4 linked regions of the Blastochloris tepida genome follow. The protein of the gene in region 3 binds, or shares a complex with, the protein of the main gene of each other region. Links are inferred from orthologs where the notes say so. Each region holds a gene or a part of one and is shown on either strand. Other genes may lie near its edges.

Region 1 (3,339 bases), 3.3 Mb from region 3 along the record:
CACCATGGTCGAGCCGACCCAGCGCGAAATGAGTGTCACGGTGTCGCCCGACCGGTTCCACCGGGGCGAGTGAGGTGGCCAGGCGGCCGCCGAAAGCCGCGGAGGCCGCGCCGCCGCGCCCGGCCGGACGGGGGGCGGTGGCGCTGTTCCTCGACATGCAGGCGGCCGAGCGCGGCGCCGCCGGCAACACCATCGCCGCCTATCGGCGCGACCTCGACGACTATGCCGGGTTTCTCGCCGGCCGCCGCCGGCCGGTGGAGCAGGCCGAGACCAACGACATCCGCCGCTACCTCGCCGATCTCGACGACCGCGGCTTCAAGGCCACCACGGTGGCGCGGCGGCTGTCGGCCATCCGCCAGTTCCACCGCTTCCTCTATGCCGAGGGCATCGCCACGGGCGATCCGGCGGCGGTGCTGGAGGGGCCGCGGCGCGGGCGCGGCCTGCCCAAGGTGCTCTCCATCGATCAGGTCGACCGGCTATTGGTGACGGCGCATGCGGCCGCTGCCGACGCCAGCCACGGCGCAGCGATCCAGGTTCGGGCGGCGCGGCTCGCGGCGCTGATCGAGACGCTCTACGCCACCGGCCTGCGCATCTCGGAACTGGTGGCGCTGCCGGCCTCGGCGGCGCGGGCGGCCGAGGCGCTGGTGGTGCGCGGCAAGGGCGGCAAGGAGCGGCTGGTGCCGCTGACCGAGGCCGCCAAGCGGGCGATGGCGCATTATCGCGCCCTGCGCAAGCAGGCCGGCGCGGCGGGCGGCGCCGACAAATGGCTGTTCCCGTCGTTCGGCGAGAGCGGCCACCTCACACGCCAGCACGTGGCGCGCGAGCTGAAGGCGCTCGCCGCCGCCGCCGGGCTCGATCACCGGCTGGTCTCCCCGCACGTGCTGCGCCACGCCTTCGCCAGCCACCTGCTGCAGAATGGTGCCGATCTGCGCACGGTGCAGACGCTGCTCGGCCATGCCGACATCTCGACCACCCAGATCTACACCCACGTGCTCGACGAGCGGCTGGCGGCGATGGTGCGCGATCTTCACCCGTTGGGAGAGGAGTGACGCATGAGCAATTTCAGGATGTGACAGAATGGGCGGATCTTGACTTTCGTCGCATGGCGGAGTGTTGTCCGCCGCCCCGGGTCGGTCCGGGCGATCCTCGCCCCCTGAGATTCGCGATTTCCTTCTGGCGACCAGCCCGATTCCCTCGATGCGCAGCTATCTCGATTTCGAAAAATCCGTCGCCGAGTTTGAAGCCAAGGTCGAGGAGCTGCGGACGCTCGCCGCCTCCGGCCAGGCCGTCACCATCGGCGAGGAGATCGCCAAGCTGGAGGCCAAGGCCAATCAGGCGCTGAAGGACCTCTACGCCAATCTGACGCCCTGGCAGAAGGCGCTGGTGGCCCGCCACCCGCAGCGCCCGCACGTGCGCGACTATATCGGCGGGCTGATCGAGGAATTCACGCCGCTCGCCGGCGACCGCAAGTTCGGCGAGGACGAGGCGATTCTCGGCGGCTTCGGCCGGTTCCGCGGCGAGCCGGTGTGCGTCATCGGCCAGGAGAAGGGCTCCTCGACCGAGGAGCGGCTGAAGCACAATTTCGGCATGGCCCGTCCGGAAGGCTACCGCAAGGCGGTGCGGCTGATGGAGATGGCCGACCGGTTCGGCCTGCCGGTGATCACCCTGGTCGATACGGCGGGCGCCTATCCCGGCATCGGCGCCGAGGAGCGCGGGCAGGCCGAGGCCATCGCCCGCTCGACCGATGCCTGCCTCGCGCTTGGCGTGCCCAATGTCGCGGTGGTGATCGGCGAGGGTGGCTCGGGCGGGGCGATCGCCATCGCCACCGCCAACCGCGTGCTGATGCTGGAGCACGCCATCTATTCGGTGATCTCGCCGGAGGGCGCGGCCTCGATCCTGTGGCGCGATTCCTCGCGTGCCCAGGACGCCGCCACCAGCATGAAGATCACCGCCCAGGACCTCATCAAGTTCGGGGTGATCGACAGGATCGTGCCGGAGCCGCCGGGCGGCGCCCACCGCGACCCGCAGGCGATGCTGGACACGCTCGGCGAGGCGGTCGCCCAGGCGCTGGGCGAGCTGCGGGACCTGTCGCCCACCGAGGTTCGCGAGCAGCGCTACGCCAAGTTCCTGGCTATCGGCCGCACGCTCTGATCCGAAAATCCGGCCGGCGGGACGGCAGATCCACCCGCCGCGGAGCCGATTCCGCACAGGAATTTTCGGGATACGCGTTTCAGCTTATCGCACGCAAGTTGCCGGCAGCCCGGATTGCCGGGCTTTTCGTGATGTTTCAAGGGCTTGGCGTGTCCGGCCGGTTGTGTTCGCGCCACTCGCGTTCCCAGGGGACGGCATAACCCCTGTTAACTTTCTGGCAAGGCAATGGTTCCAACGGTCACGGGATCGCCCCATTCCTCGTCCAAGACCGTTGCGGGTGGTGGCGTCCTTCCGATATCTCCCGGCCTCATGCGATAATTGGACCGTAACCCTAACGTTTTATCCTGGCGGTTCAGATGATCGGCGCCACGTCGTCGAAGCTCTTCACGTCGTCGCAGCTCTTTGGGAAGGGTCTCGCGTTGAACCGTCAGCTCCAGCACCGTTTCGCCACCGCCGCGCTTGTCGCCGGCCTCGCGCTCTCCGTCGCCGGCTGCATCACAAACGAGGCTGCGACCAGGCTGCCGTCGCGCGCCAGCGCCCCGCTCAAGCCGGAGACATTGGCCCTGCTCGAAGAGAAGGGCATGTCGAAATCCAGCCCCATCGTCGTGCGCCTGTTCAAGCAGGAAAGCGAACTGGAGGTCTGGAAGCCGACCCGCGAGGGCCGCTACGAGCTGTTCAAGACCTACCCGATCTGCCGCTGGTCCGGTGAGCTCGGTCCCAAGATCAAGGAAGGGGACCGGCAGGCGCCCGAGGGCTTCTACACCATCGTGCCCGGGCTGATGAACCCGAACTCCAGCTATTACCTTGCCTTCAACACCGGCTTTCCCAACGCCTTCGACCGCGCCCACGGCCGCTCGGGCGGCGACGTGATGGTGCACGGCGACTGCTCGTCGCGCGGCTGCTTCGCCATGACCGACGAGCAGATCGCCGAGATCTATGCGCTGGGGCGCGAGAGCTTCGCCGGCGGCCAGCGCTCGTTCCAGGTCCAGGCCTATCCGTTCCGCATGACGGCGGAGAACCTCGCCAAGCACCGCAACAACCCGCACATGGCGTTCTGGCGGATGCTGAAGGAGGGCAACGACCAGTTCCTGGTGTCGCGTCAGGCGCTCAAGGTCGATGTCTGCGAGAAGAAGTACGTGTTCAACGCCAATCCGACAGCGGGTGGCCGGTTCGATCCTACCGGTCCGT
Region 2 (3,172 bases), 1.6 Mb from region 3 along the record:
TCGGTCCGGCCGAGACGTATCCTGCGCGAAATCCCCCCGCGCATACGTGTTCAGTGCTCATTCGCGGCGAGCCGACCGCTCCGCCAAGCTGAAGGCGACGGTCTGAACCGGCGCCGGGAGATAGAATGTTGAAGCCCAAACCCGCCATCGATCCTGCCTTGATCCGCGAACTCGCGGAGCTGCTCAACGACACCGACCTCACCGAGGTCGAAGTGCAGCAAGGCGAACTGCGTATCCGCGTTGCCCGCAACATCCAGCTCGCGCCGTTCCCGGCGGCGATGTCGACCAATGCCGTCACCGTCGCGGCGCCGGCGCCGATTCCAGCCGTCGCAGCGGCGGCGGCCGTCGAGGCCGTCGCCGATCTGACCGCCCACCCGGGCTTGGTGAAGTCGCCGATGGTTGGCACCGCCTATCGCGCGCCGGAGCCGGGCTCCAAGGCGTTCGTCGACATCGGCACGCAGGTGAAGGAAGGTCAGACCCTCCTGATCATCGAAGCAATGAAGACGATGAACGCGATTCCCGCGCCGCGCGCCGGCACGGTGACGCAGATCCTTGTCGGCGACGCCCAGCCGGTCGAATACGGCGAGCCGTTGATGATCATCGAGTGACGATCGCGCCCCCCGGGCATCGCCCGGAGGAAATGAGGCTCGCATGTTCACGAAAATCCTGATCGCCAATCGCGGCGAGATCGCGCTCCGCATTCTGCGCGCCTGCAAGGAGCTCGGCATCTCCACCGTCGCCGTCCATTCGACGGCCGATGCCGACGCCATGCACGTCAAGCTCGCCGATGAGAGCGTGTGCATCGGCCCGCCGCCGGCCAAGGACAGCTATCTCAACGTGCCCCAACTGCTGGCGGCGTGCGAGATCACCGGCGCCGAGGCGGTGCATCCGGGCTACGGCTTCCTGTCGGAGAATGCGCGCTTCGCCGAGATCCTCGCCGACCATCACATCGGCTTCATCGGCCCCAAGCCCGAGCACATCCGGCTGATGGGCGACAAGATCGAGGCCAAGCGCACCGCCAAGCGGCTCGGCATCCCGTGCGTGCCGGGCTCGGAGGGCGGCATCACCGACGATGTCGATGCCCGCCGGATCGCCGCCGACATCGGCTATCCGGTGCTGATCAAGGCGGCGGCCGGCGGCGGCGGCCGCGGCATGAAGGTGGCGCGCACCGAGGCCGATCTCGACGTCGCGCTGGCCACCGCCCGCTCCGAGGCCAAGGCGGCCTTCGGTGACTCGACGGTCTATATCGAGAAGTATCTGGAGAAGCCGCGCCACATCGAGATCCAGGTGCTGGGCGACGGCCGCGGCAACGCCGTCCATATCGGCGAGCGCGACTGCTCGCTGCAGCGCCGCCACCAGAAAGTATGGGAGGAAAGCCCCTCCCCGGCCCTCAATGTCGACGCCCGCAACCGCATCGGCGAGGTCGTCGCCGACGCCATGCGCAAGCTGAAATACCTGTCGGCCGGGACGGTGGAATTCCTGTACGAGAACGGCGAATTCTACTTCATCGAGATGAACACCCGTATCCAGGTCGAGCATCCGGTGACCGAGATGGTCACCGGCATCGATCTGCTCAACGAGCAGATCCGGCTCGCCGCCGGCCTGCCGCTGTCGATCACCCAGGACGACATCGTGATCAACGGCCACGCCATCGAGTGCCGGCTCAATGCCGAGAACCCGACCACCTTCCGCCCTTCTCCTGGCAAGATCACCTATTTCCACCCGCCGGGGGGCCTGGGCGTGCGCGTCGATTCGGCGGTCTATCAGGGCTACACCATCCCGCCCTATTACGACTCGCTGGTCGGCAAGCTGATCGTCCACGGCAAGACCCGCAACGAGTGCCTGATGCGGCTGCGCCGCGCCTTGGACGAGATCGTGGTCGACGGCGTGGAGACCACCGCGCCGCTGTTCCGCACGCTGGTGCGCCACCCCGACATCGCCAACGGCCAATACGACATCCATTGGCTGGAGCATTTCCTGGCCGGCTCGCCCGACATCTGAGCGTTTCGGCCGGCGGCGAACGCTTCGCCGTACCCTGCTGCGATGCTGCCGCGATGTGCTATGGTCGTCGCGGCTCTTCGCTGGGGGGCGGAGATATCTGGCCATGACGCGCGGCTTCACCGGACAGGTGGACATCACGCCCGAAGTTCTGCTGAAGGCCTATGCCTGCGGCATCTTTCCGATGGCCGAGAGTGCCGAGGATCCGGGCCTGTACTGGATCGAGCCGGAACGGCGCGGCATTATTCCGCTGGACGGCCTGCATGTGAGCCGGCGCCTCGCCCGCACCATCCGCTCCGACCGGTTCGAGGTGCGGGTCGACCACGATTTCGAGGGCGTGCTCGACGGTTGCTCGGAACCGGCGCCGGGGCGCATGCGCACCTGGATCAATGCGCGCATCCGCCGGCTCTATCGCGATCTGTTCGATCTCGGGCACTGCCACTCGGTCGAAGCCTACCGCGACGGGCTGCTGGTCGGCGGGCTCTATGGGGTTGCGATCGGCCGCGCCTTCTTCGGCGAGAGCATGTTCCACGTCGAGACCGACGCCTCCAAGGTGGCGCTGGTGCACCTCGTGGCGCTGCTCCTTGTCGGCGGCTTCACCCTGCTCGACACCCAGTTCTCCACCCGCCATCTGGAGAGCTTCGGCTGCATCGAGGTGTCACGGCACCAGTACCATCGGCTGCTCGAACAGGCGCTCGCCGGACGCGCCGATTTCCGTTCCGCCGCGCGCCGGCCGATGCCGGGTGCCGCCGCGCTCGCCATCGTGCAATCGGCCAATGAGCGCCGCTCCGATCCGGGCTGAGGCTGCCTGCCGGAGCCGCCGATTCTGCTGCCACTTCAAGCCATGACCGAACGGAAGACCAACTTTTTTCCGTTCTGAGCATATTTTGCGTATGCTCGCTATCGACGAGATGACTTCGCCGCCCAATTACTGTGGTTGCCAAAAATCCTGAGGAGGCAGCAATGCAGCGTCTGAACAAGGCCGTTCACGTCATCTTCCGCGTGGCCCTGCTGGCCCTGGTCGCAATGGTCAGCGTGCCGACCCCGTCGGAAGCGGCGACGGGCACGGTACGGGCGGTCATCACCCGCGGCGGCTTCATCATCGGCGTCGGCGGCGGCGAAGGCACGCTCACCTTCAAGGGGCGCCTCTATCCGCTGCGTTTCGGCGGCATCA
Region 3 (3,296 bases):
ACTCCTACCTGCACGAGACCGGCCGGGTGACGTATCTGTCCGCCACCGATTCGGAAGCGCTCGAGGCGTTCCAGTTGCTGTCCAGGCTCGAAGGCATCATCCCGGCGCTGGAGCCGGCACACGCGCTGGCCAAGGTTGCCGAACTGGCGCCGAACAAGCCGAAGGACCACCTGATGGTGGTCAACCTCTCCGGCCGCGGCGACAAGGACGTGCCGCAGGTCTCCGAGATGCTGGGGAGCAAGGTGTGATGACCGCCCGCCTCGACGCCAAATTCGCCGCGTTGGCCCAGGAAGGCCGTGCCGGCCTCGTGACCTTCCTCACCGCCGGCGATCCCGACCCGGCCACCACGCTGGCGCTCCTGAAGGGCCTGCCGGCGGCCGGCGCCGACGTGATCGAGCTCGGCATGCCGTTCTCCGACCCGATGGCCGACGGTCCGGCGATCCAGTGGGCCTCGATGCGGGCGCTGAAGGCCGGCCAGACGCTGGCGAAGACGCTCGACCTCGTGCGCGCCTTCCGCGCAAGCGATGCCACCACGCCGCTGGTGCTGATGGGCTACTACAATCCGATCTATGTCTATGGCGTCGAGCGCTTCCTGGATGAGGCGAAGGCGGCCGGCGTCGACGGGCTGATCGTGGTCGACCTGCCGCCGGAGGAGGACGACGAACTCTGCCTGCCGGCGCTGAAGGCGGGGCTCGCCTTCATCCGGCTCGCCACCCCCACCACCGACGATCACCGCCTGCCCAAGGTGCTCGCGAATACCGCCGGATTCGTCTATTACGTCTCGATCACCGGCGTCACCGGCACCGTGACGCCCGATTTCGACAAGGTCGGCTCGGCCGTCGCCCGCCTGAAGCGCCACACCGCGCTGCCGGTTGCGGTCGGCTTCGGCGTCAAGACCGCCGCCCACGCCGCCGCGGTGGCGAAGGGCGCCGATGCGGTGGTGGTCGGCTCGGCGCTGGTCGAGGCGCTGCGCACCTCGCTCGATGCCGAGGGCCGCGCCACCGAGAAGACCGTGCCGGCCGTGCTCGGCCTCGCCGAGGATCTCGCCGCTGGCGTGCGCGCCGCCGCCAAGGCGGCTTGAAAGGACCGGCCATGAACTGGATTTCGACGACGCTGCGACCCAAGATTCGCACGCTGTTCAAGACCGAGACGCCGGAAAATCTCTGGATCAAGTGCCCGGAAACCGGGCAGATGGTGTTCCACCGCGACCTCGAAGCCAACCAGTACGTGGTGCCCGGCTCGAACTACCACATGCGGATGGGCGCCACCCAGCGGCTGAAGTCGATCTTCGACAACGCCACCTGGTTCGACGTGCCGCTGCCGGAGGCGCCGGTCGATCCGCTGAAGTTCCGCGACGAGAAGCGCTACATCGACCGCCTCAAGGACGCCCGCGCCAAGACCGGCATGCAGGATGCCGTGAAGCTCGGCTTCGGCAAGCTGGAAGGCCTGCCGGTGGTGATCGGCGTGCAGGACTTCAGCTTCATGGGCGGCTCGCTCGGCATGGCGGCCGGCGAGGCGATCATCAAGGGGCTCGACACCGCGCTGGAGAAGGGCACGCCCTTCATCCTGTTCGCCGCGTCCGGTGGCGCCCGCATGCAGGAGGGCATCCTGTCGCTGATGCAGATGCCGCGCACCACCGTGGCGGTGCAGCGCCTGCGCGACGCCAAGAAGCCCTACATCGTGGTGCTGACCAACCCGACCACCGGCGGCGTCACCGCCTCCTACGCCATGCTGGGCGACGTCCAAATCGCCGAGCCCGGAGCGCTGATCGGCTTCGCCGGCCCGCGCGTCATCGAGCAGACCATCCGCGAGAAGCTGCCGGAGGGCTTCCAGCGCGCCGAATATCTGCGCGCCCACGGCATGATCGACATGGTGGTGCACCGCCACGACATGCGCGCCACTCTGGCCCGGCTGTGCCACCTGCTCACCAAGACGCCGCGGCCGGAACCGCCGGCGCCGCCGGCCCCCGCGCCGGTGCAGGACGCGGCACCGCCGGAGCCCGAGGCACCGCCCGCCGCCGAGCCGGCCCCGGCCGAAACCCCGGCGGGGTGAGACGGGGCGACCGGCAGTTGCAGCTTGACGGGAAGCATCCACCGAGAGCGGGCGATTGCGGCTCTCGGAAGGGGTGTGGCATGATTTGATCTATGTTGGCTCGCCTGCGATTTACCAACTTCAAGACTTGGGCCGAGGCGGATTTGCCGCTTGGCAACGTCACGGGGCTGTTCGGCACCAATTCCTCGGGCAAGACCAGCATTCTGCAGTTCCTGCTGATGCTGAAGCAGACCAAGCAGGCCACCGACCGCGCAATTTCGCTGGAGCTGAACGGCCCGCTCGTTCAGCTCGGAACCATCAAGGACGCCATTCACCAGCACGACGAAGACAAGGCGGTCGAATTCTCGATTGGATTCGAATTGAAATCCGAACTGGCGCTTCAGGATGTGCGCGGAAGTCGAAGCACCGACCTCGTCAAATCCAAGTCACTTGAAATCCGAAGCGAGGTCATCGTTCAACAGATGGCCCCGCTGGCCAAGCGTTTGACCTATTGCCTTGGGACTGCAGAATTCTCGCTGCTGCCGCGACCAGGAAGCGACGGTAAGTTTGAGCTTGCAGCCGCAGGTGTTCCCGATTTCGAGTTTGTCCGAACCCTTGGTCGCCCGTGGGCACTGCCCGGGCCCGTCAAGACCTATGCGTTCCCGGACCAGGCCCGAACCTACTTTCAAAACGCCAGTTTTCTGTCGGAACTTGAAGCGGCCTACGAGGCTGAGATGGACCGGATTTTCTATCTCGGTCCTTTAAGAAATTACCCCCAGCGTGATTATCTTTGGGCACGCTCACGTCCCAGCGATGTCGGCCTACGTGGGGAGAAGGCGATTGATGCCATTCTCGCCGCAACGGAAGCCAACGAGACCCGAAACCTCAAGCCGAAAGCTCATCTGAAATCATTCCAAGAGATGATTGCTTATTGGCTTCGCGAGATGGGCCTCATCCACGCCTTCAAGGTCGAGGAAATCGCTCCGGGATCGAACCGCTGGCAGGCTCGGGTGACGACAAGACCCGGAGGCACCCAGGTTCTGCTCACCGACGTCGGCTTCGGTGTATCGCAGGTGCTGCCGGTCATCACCCTGCTCTACTACGTGCCCGAGGGTTCGACTGTCATTCTGGAGCAGCCGGAAATCCATCTGCATCCGCTGGCCCAGGCTGAACTGGCCGACGTCATCCTCAATGTTGCCACTCACCGCCGAGTGCAGGTCATTGTCGAAAGCCATTCGGAGCACCTGCTGCTGCGACTGCAGCGG
Region 4 (3,070 bases), 1.6 Mb from region 3 along the record:
CCGTGTCGACCGGCCATCAAGGAGCCCCCGACCAATGACGCTCTTTTCCCTCACGGCGCGGACGGCCATGGCCGGCTTGGCGCTGCTCGCTGCCGCCGCTGTCGCCGCGCCGGCCTGGGCACAAACGGCCGCGCCGCTGACGCGCGAGGATGTCGAGAAGATCGTCCGCGAGACGATCGTGAAGAACCCGGAAATCCTCCAGGAGGCGCTGCAGGAGCTCGAGAAGCGCGCCAATGCCGACGAGGAGAAGCGCCGCAAGCAGGCGCTGTCCGCCAATCGCGATCAGCTGCTCAACTCGCCGAAGAGCGTCGTTATCGGCAACCCCAAGGGCGATGTCACGATTGTAGAGTTCTTCGACTACAATTGTGGGTTCTGCAAGCGCGCGCTCTCCGACCTCGTCGAACTGGTCAAGAGCGACGCCAATCTCAAGGTGGTGCTGAAGGACTTCCCGGTGCTCGGCGAGTCCTCGGTGCAGGCCGCCACGGTGGCGCTCGCCGCCAAGCTGCAGGCGACCCCGGCCAAGTATTTCGAGTTCCACCAGAAGCTGATGGGCGGCCGCGGCGAGGCGACGCGCGAGCGCGCGATGGCGGTGGCCAAGGAGGTCGGCTTCGACATGGCCCGCCTGACCAAGGACATGGAGTCGCCCGAGGTGATGGCGACGCTGCAGGAGAATTTCCGGCTGGCCCAGGATCTCGGCCTCACTGGAACGCCGAGCTATGTGGTCGGCGGCGAGGTGGTGGTCGGCGCCGTCGGGCTGGAGAAGCTGCGCGAGCAGCTGCGGGCGGCGCGCGCGGCCTGCCCGGAAAAGGACTGCTGAACGGAGACGCACTGATTCGAGCATGTCCGGGCGCCAGAAGCGGGGCCGCCGCATCGTCGCGGCCCCGTTCAGGCCAGCCGGACGCGCCCCCGCCCGCATCGGCGCAAAGCCTGTCAATGCCAAAAAAGTCTGAAAGTGCATGCCTGTCGGCCGGACATCCCGGCCCGACGCCGGGCGCCCGGAAATCCACGGGGCGGGCGGGTCGATACAGGCCGCTTTTCACCGGACACATCCATGCCTATAAGAGCGCCGGCGGGCGAACCGGTCGGCCGCGCCAGATGGGTCCGATGGTTGCAGTCTGCAATGGGTGCGATCATCGTCTTCTCGGAATCGGCTGTGGGCCGGATGGAAGCGCGCTCGCCGCGGCGCATCGGCATGACGGCGAGATCGGTCCGGCCGAGACGTATCCTGCGCGAAATCCCCCCGCGCATACGTGTTCAGTGCTCATTCGCGGCGAGCCGACCGCTCCGCCAAGCTGAAGGCGACGGTCTGAACCGGCGCCGGGAGATAGAATGTTGAAGCCCAAACCCGCCATCGATCCTGCCTTGATCCGCGAACTCGCGGAGCTGCTCAACGACACCGACCTCACCGAGGTCGAAGTGCAGCAAGGCGAACTGCGTATCCGCGTTGCCCGCAACATCCAGCTCGCGCCGTTCCCGGCGGCGATGTCGACCAATGCCGTCACCGTCGCGGCGCCGGCGCCGATTCCAGCCGTCGCAGCGGCGGCGGCCGTCGAGGCCGTCGCCGATCTGACCGCCCACCCGGGCTTGGTGAAGTCGCCGATGGTTGGCACCGCCTATCGCGCGCCGGAGCCGGGCTCCAAGGCGTTCGTCGACATCGGCACGCAGGTGAAGGAAGGTCAGACCCTCCTGATCATCGAAGCAATGAAGACGATGAACGCGATTCCCGCGCCGCGCGCCGGCACGGTGACGCAGATCCTTGTCGGCGACGCCCAGCCGGTCGAATACGGCGAGCCGTTGATGATCATCGAGTGACGATCGCGCCCCCCGGGCATCGCCCGGAGGAAATGAGGCTCGCATGTTCACGAAAATCCTGATCGCCAATCGCGGCGAGATCGCGCTCCGCATTCTGCGCGCCTGCAAGGAGCTCGGCATCTCCACCGTCGCCGTCCATTCGACGGCCGATGCCGACGCCATGCACGTCAAGCTCGCCGATGAGAGCGTGTGCATCGGCCCGCCGCCGGCCAAGGACAGCTATCTCAACGTGCCCCAACTGCTGGCGGCGTGCGAGATCACCGGCGCCGAGGCGGTGCATCCGGGCTACGGCTTCCTGTCGGAGAATGCGCGCTTCGCCGAGATCCTCGCCGACCATCACATCGGCTTCATCGGCCCCAAGCCCGAGCACATCCGGCTGATGGGCGACAAGATCGAGGCCAAGCGCACCGCCAAGCGGCTCGGCATCCCGTGCGTGCCGGGCTCGGAGGGCGGCATCACCGACGATGTCGATGCCCGCCGGATCGCCGCCGACATCGGCTATCCGGTGCTGATCAAGGCGGCGGCCGGCGGCGGCGGCCGCGGCATGAAGGTGGCGCGCACCGAGGCCGATCTCGACGTCGCGCTGGCCACCGCCCGCTCCGAGGCCAAGGCGGCCTTCGGTGACTCGACGGTCTATATCGAGAAGTATCTGGAGAAGCCGCGCCACATCGAGATCCAGGTGCTGGGCGACGGCCGCGGCAACGCCGTCCATATCGGCGAGCGCGACTGCTCGCTGCAGCGCCGCCACCAGAAAGTATGGGAGGAAAGCCCCTCCCCGGCCCTCAATGTCGACGCCCGCAACCGCATCGGCGAGGTCGTCGCCGACGCCATGCGCAAGCTGAAATACCTGTCGGCCGGGACGGTGGAATTCCTGTACGAGAACGGCGAATTCTACTTCATCGAGATGAACACCCGTATCCAGGTCGAGCATCCGGTGACCGAGATGGTCACCGGCATCGATCTGCTCAACGAGCAGATCCGGCTCGCCGCCGGCCTGCCGCTGTCGATCACCCAGGACGACATCGTGATCAACGGCCACGCCATCGAGTGCCGGCTCAATGCCGAGAACCCGACCACCTTCCGCCCTTCTCCTGGCAAGATCACCTATTTCCACCCGCCGGGGGGCCTGGGCGTGCGCGTCGATTCGGCGGTCTATCAGGGCTACACCATCCCGCCCTATTACGACTCGCTGGTCGGCAAGCTGATCGTCCACGGCAAGACCCGCAACGAGTGCCTGATGCGGCTGCGCCGCGCCTTG

What was found.
Region 1: the proteins of accD (region 3) and BLTE_RS00025 are in contact, whole or in part, in a solved structure (PDB 8UXZ), measured with the Escherichia coli proteins. The link is inferred for Blastochloris tepida from one-to-one orthologs.
Region 2: the proteins of accD (region 3) and accC are in contact, whole or in part, in a solved structure (PDB 8UXZ), measured with the Escherichia coli proteins. The link is inferred for Blastochloris tepida from one-to-one orthologs.
Region 4: the proteins of accD (region 3) and accB are in contact, whole or in part, in a solved structure (PDB 8UXZ), measured with the Escherichia coli proteins. The link is inferred for Blastochloris tepida from one-to-one orthologs.

Annotation. Positions count from the first base shown.
Region 1 is NZ_AP018907.1:1,634-4,972, forward strand. Bases 182-3,174 are described here. They hold BLTE_RS00025 (acetyl-CoA carboxylase carboxyltransferase subunit alpha), read left to right. Parts: upstream 182-1,197; coding sequence 1,198-2,151; downstream 2,152-3,174. Other genes in these bases: BLTE_RS00020 (tyrosine recombinase), read left to right, coding at 182-1,049; BLTE_RS00030 (L,D-transpeptidase family protein), read left to right, coding at 2,571-3,174. In the rest of the region: BLTE_RS00015 (histidine kinase), read left to right, coding at 1-73; more of BLTE_RS00020, read left to right, coding at 156-181; more of BLTE_RS00030, read left to right, coding at 3,175-3,339. UniProt on the Escherichia coli protein: Component of the acetyl coenzyme A carboxylase (ACC) complex. First, biotin carboxylase catalyzes the carboxylation of biotin on its carrier protein (BCCP) and then the CO(2) group is transferred by the carboxyltransferase to acetyl-CoA to form malonyl-CoA.
Region 2 is NZ_AP018907.1:1,675,588-1,678,759, forward strand. Bases 1-2,826 are described here. They hold accC (acetyl-CoA carboxylase biotin carboxylase subunit), read left to right. Parts: upstream 1-651; coding sequence 652-2,001; downstream 2,002-2,826. Other genes in these bases: accB (acetyl-CoA carboxylase biotin carboxyl carrier protein), read left to right, coding at 126-608; aat (leucyl/phenylalanyl-tRNA--protein transferase), read left to right, coding at 2,105-2,800. In the rest of the region: BLTE_RS07740 (hypothetical protein), read left to right, coding at 2,962-3,172. UniProt on the Escherichia coli protein: This protein is a component of the acetyl coenzyme A carboxylase complex; first, biotin carboxylase catalyzes the carboxylation of the carrier protein and then the transcarboxylase transfers the carboxyl group to form malonyl-CoA.
Region 3 is NZ_AP018907.1:3,267,757-3,271,052, forward strand. The notes cover bases 123-3,072. They hold accD (acetyl-CoA carboxylase, carboxyltransferase subunit beta), read left to right. Parts: upstream 123-1,092; coding sequence 1,093-2,052; downstream 2,053-3,072. Other genes in these bases: trpB (tryptophan synthase subunit beta), read left to right, coding at 123-248; trpA (tryptophan synthase subunit alpha), read left to right, coding at 248-1,081; BLTE_RS14835 (AAA family ATPase), read left to right, coding at 2,145-3,072. Outside these bases: more of trpB, read left to right, coding at 1-122; more of BLTE_RS14835, read left to right, coding at 3,073-3,296.
Region 4 is NZ_AP018907.1:1,674,384-1,677,453, forward strand. Bases 347-3,070 are described here. They hold accB (acetyl-CoA carboxylase biotin carboxyl carrier protein), read left to right. Parts: upstream 347-1,329; coding sequence 1,330-1,812; downstream 1,813-3,070. Other genes in these bases: BLTE_RS07720 (DsbA family protein), read left to right, coding at 347-817; accC (acetyl-CoA carboxylase biotin carboxylase subunit), read left to right, coding at 1,856-3,070. In the rest of the region: more of BLTE_RS07720, read left to right, coding at 35-346. UniProt on the Escherichia coli protein: This protein is a component of the acetyl coenzyme A carboxylase complex; first, biotin carboxylase catalyzes the carboxylation of the carrier protein and then the transcarboxylase transfers the carboxyl group to form malonyl-CoA.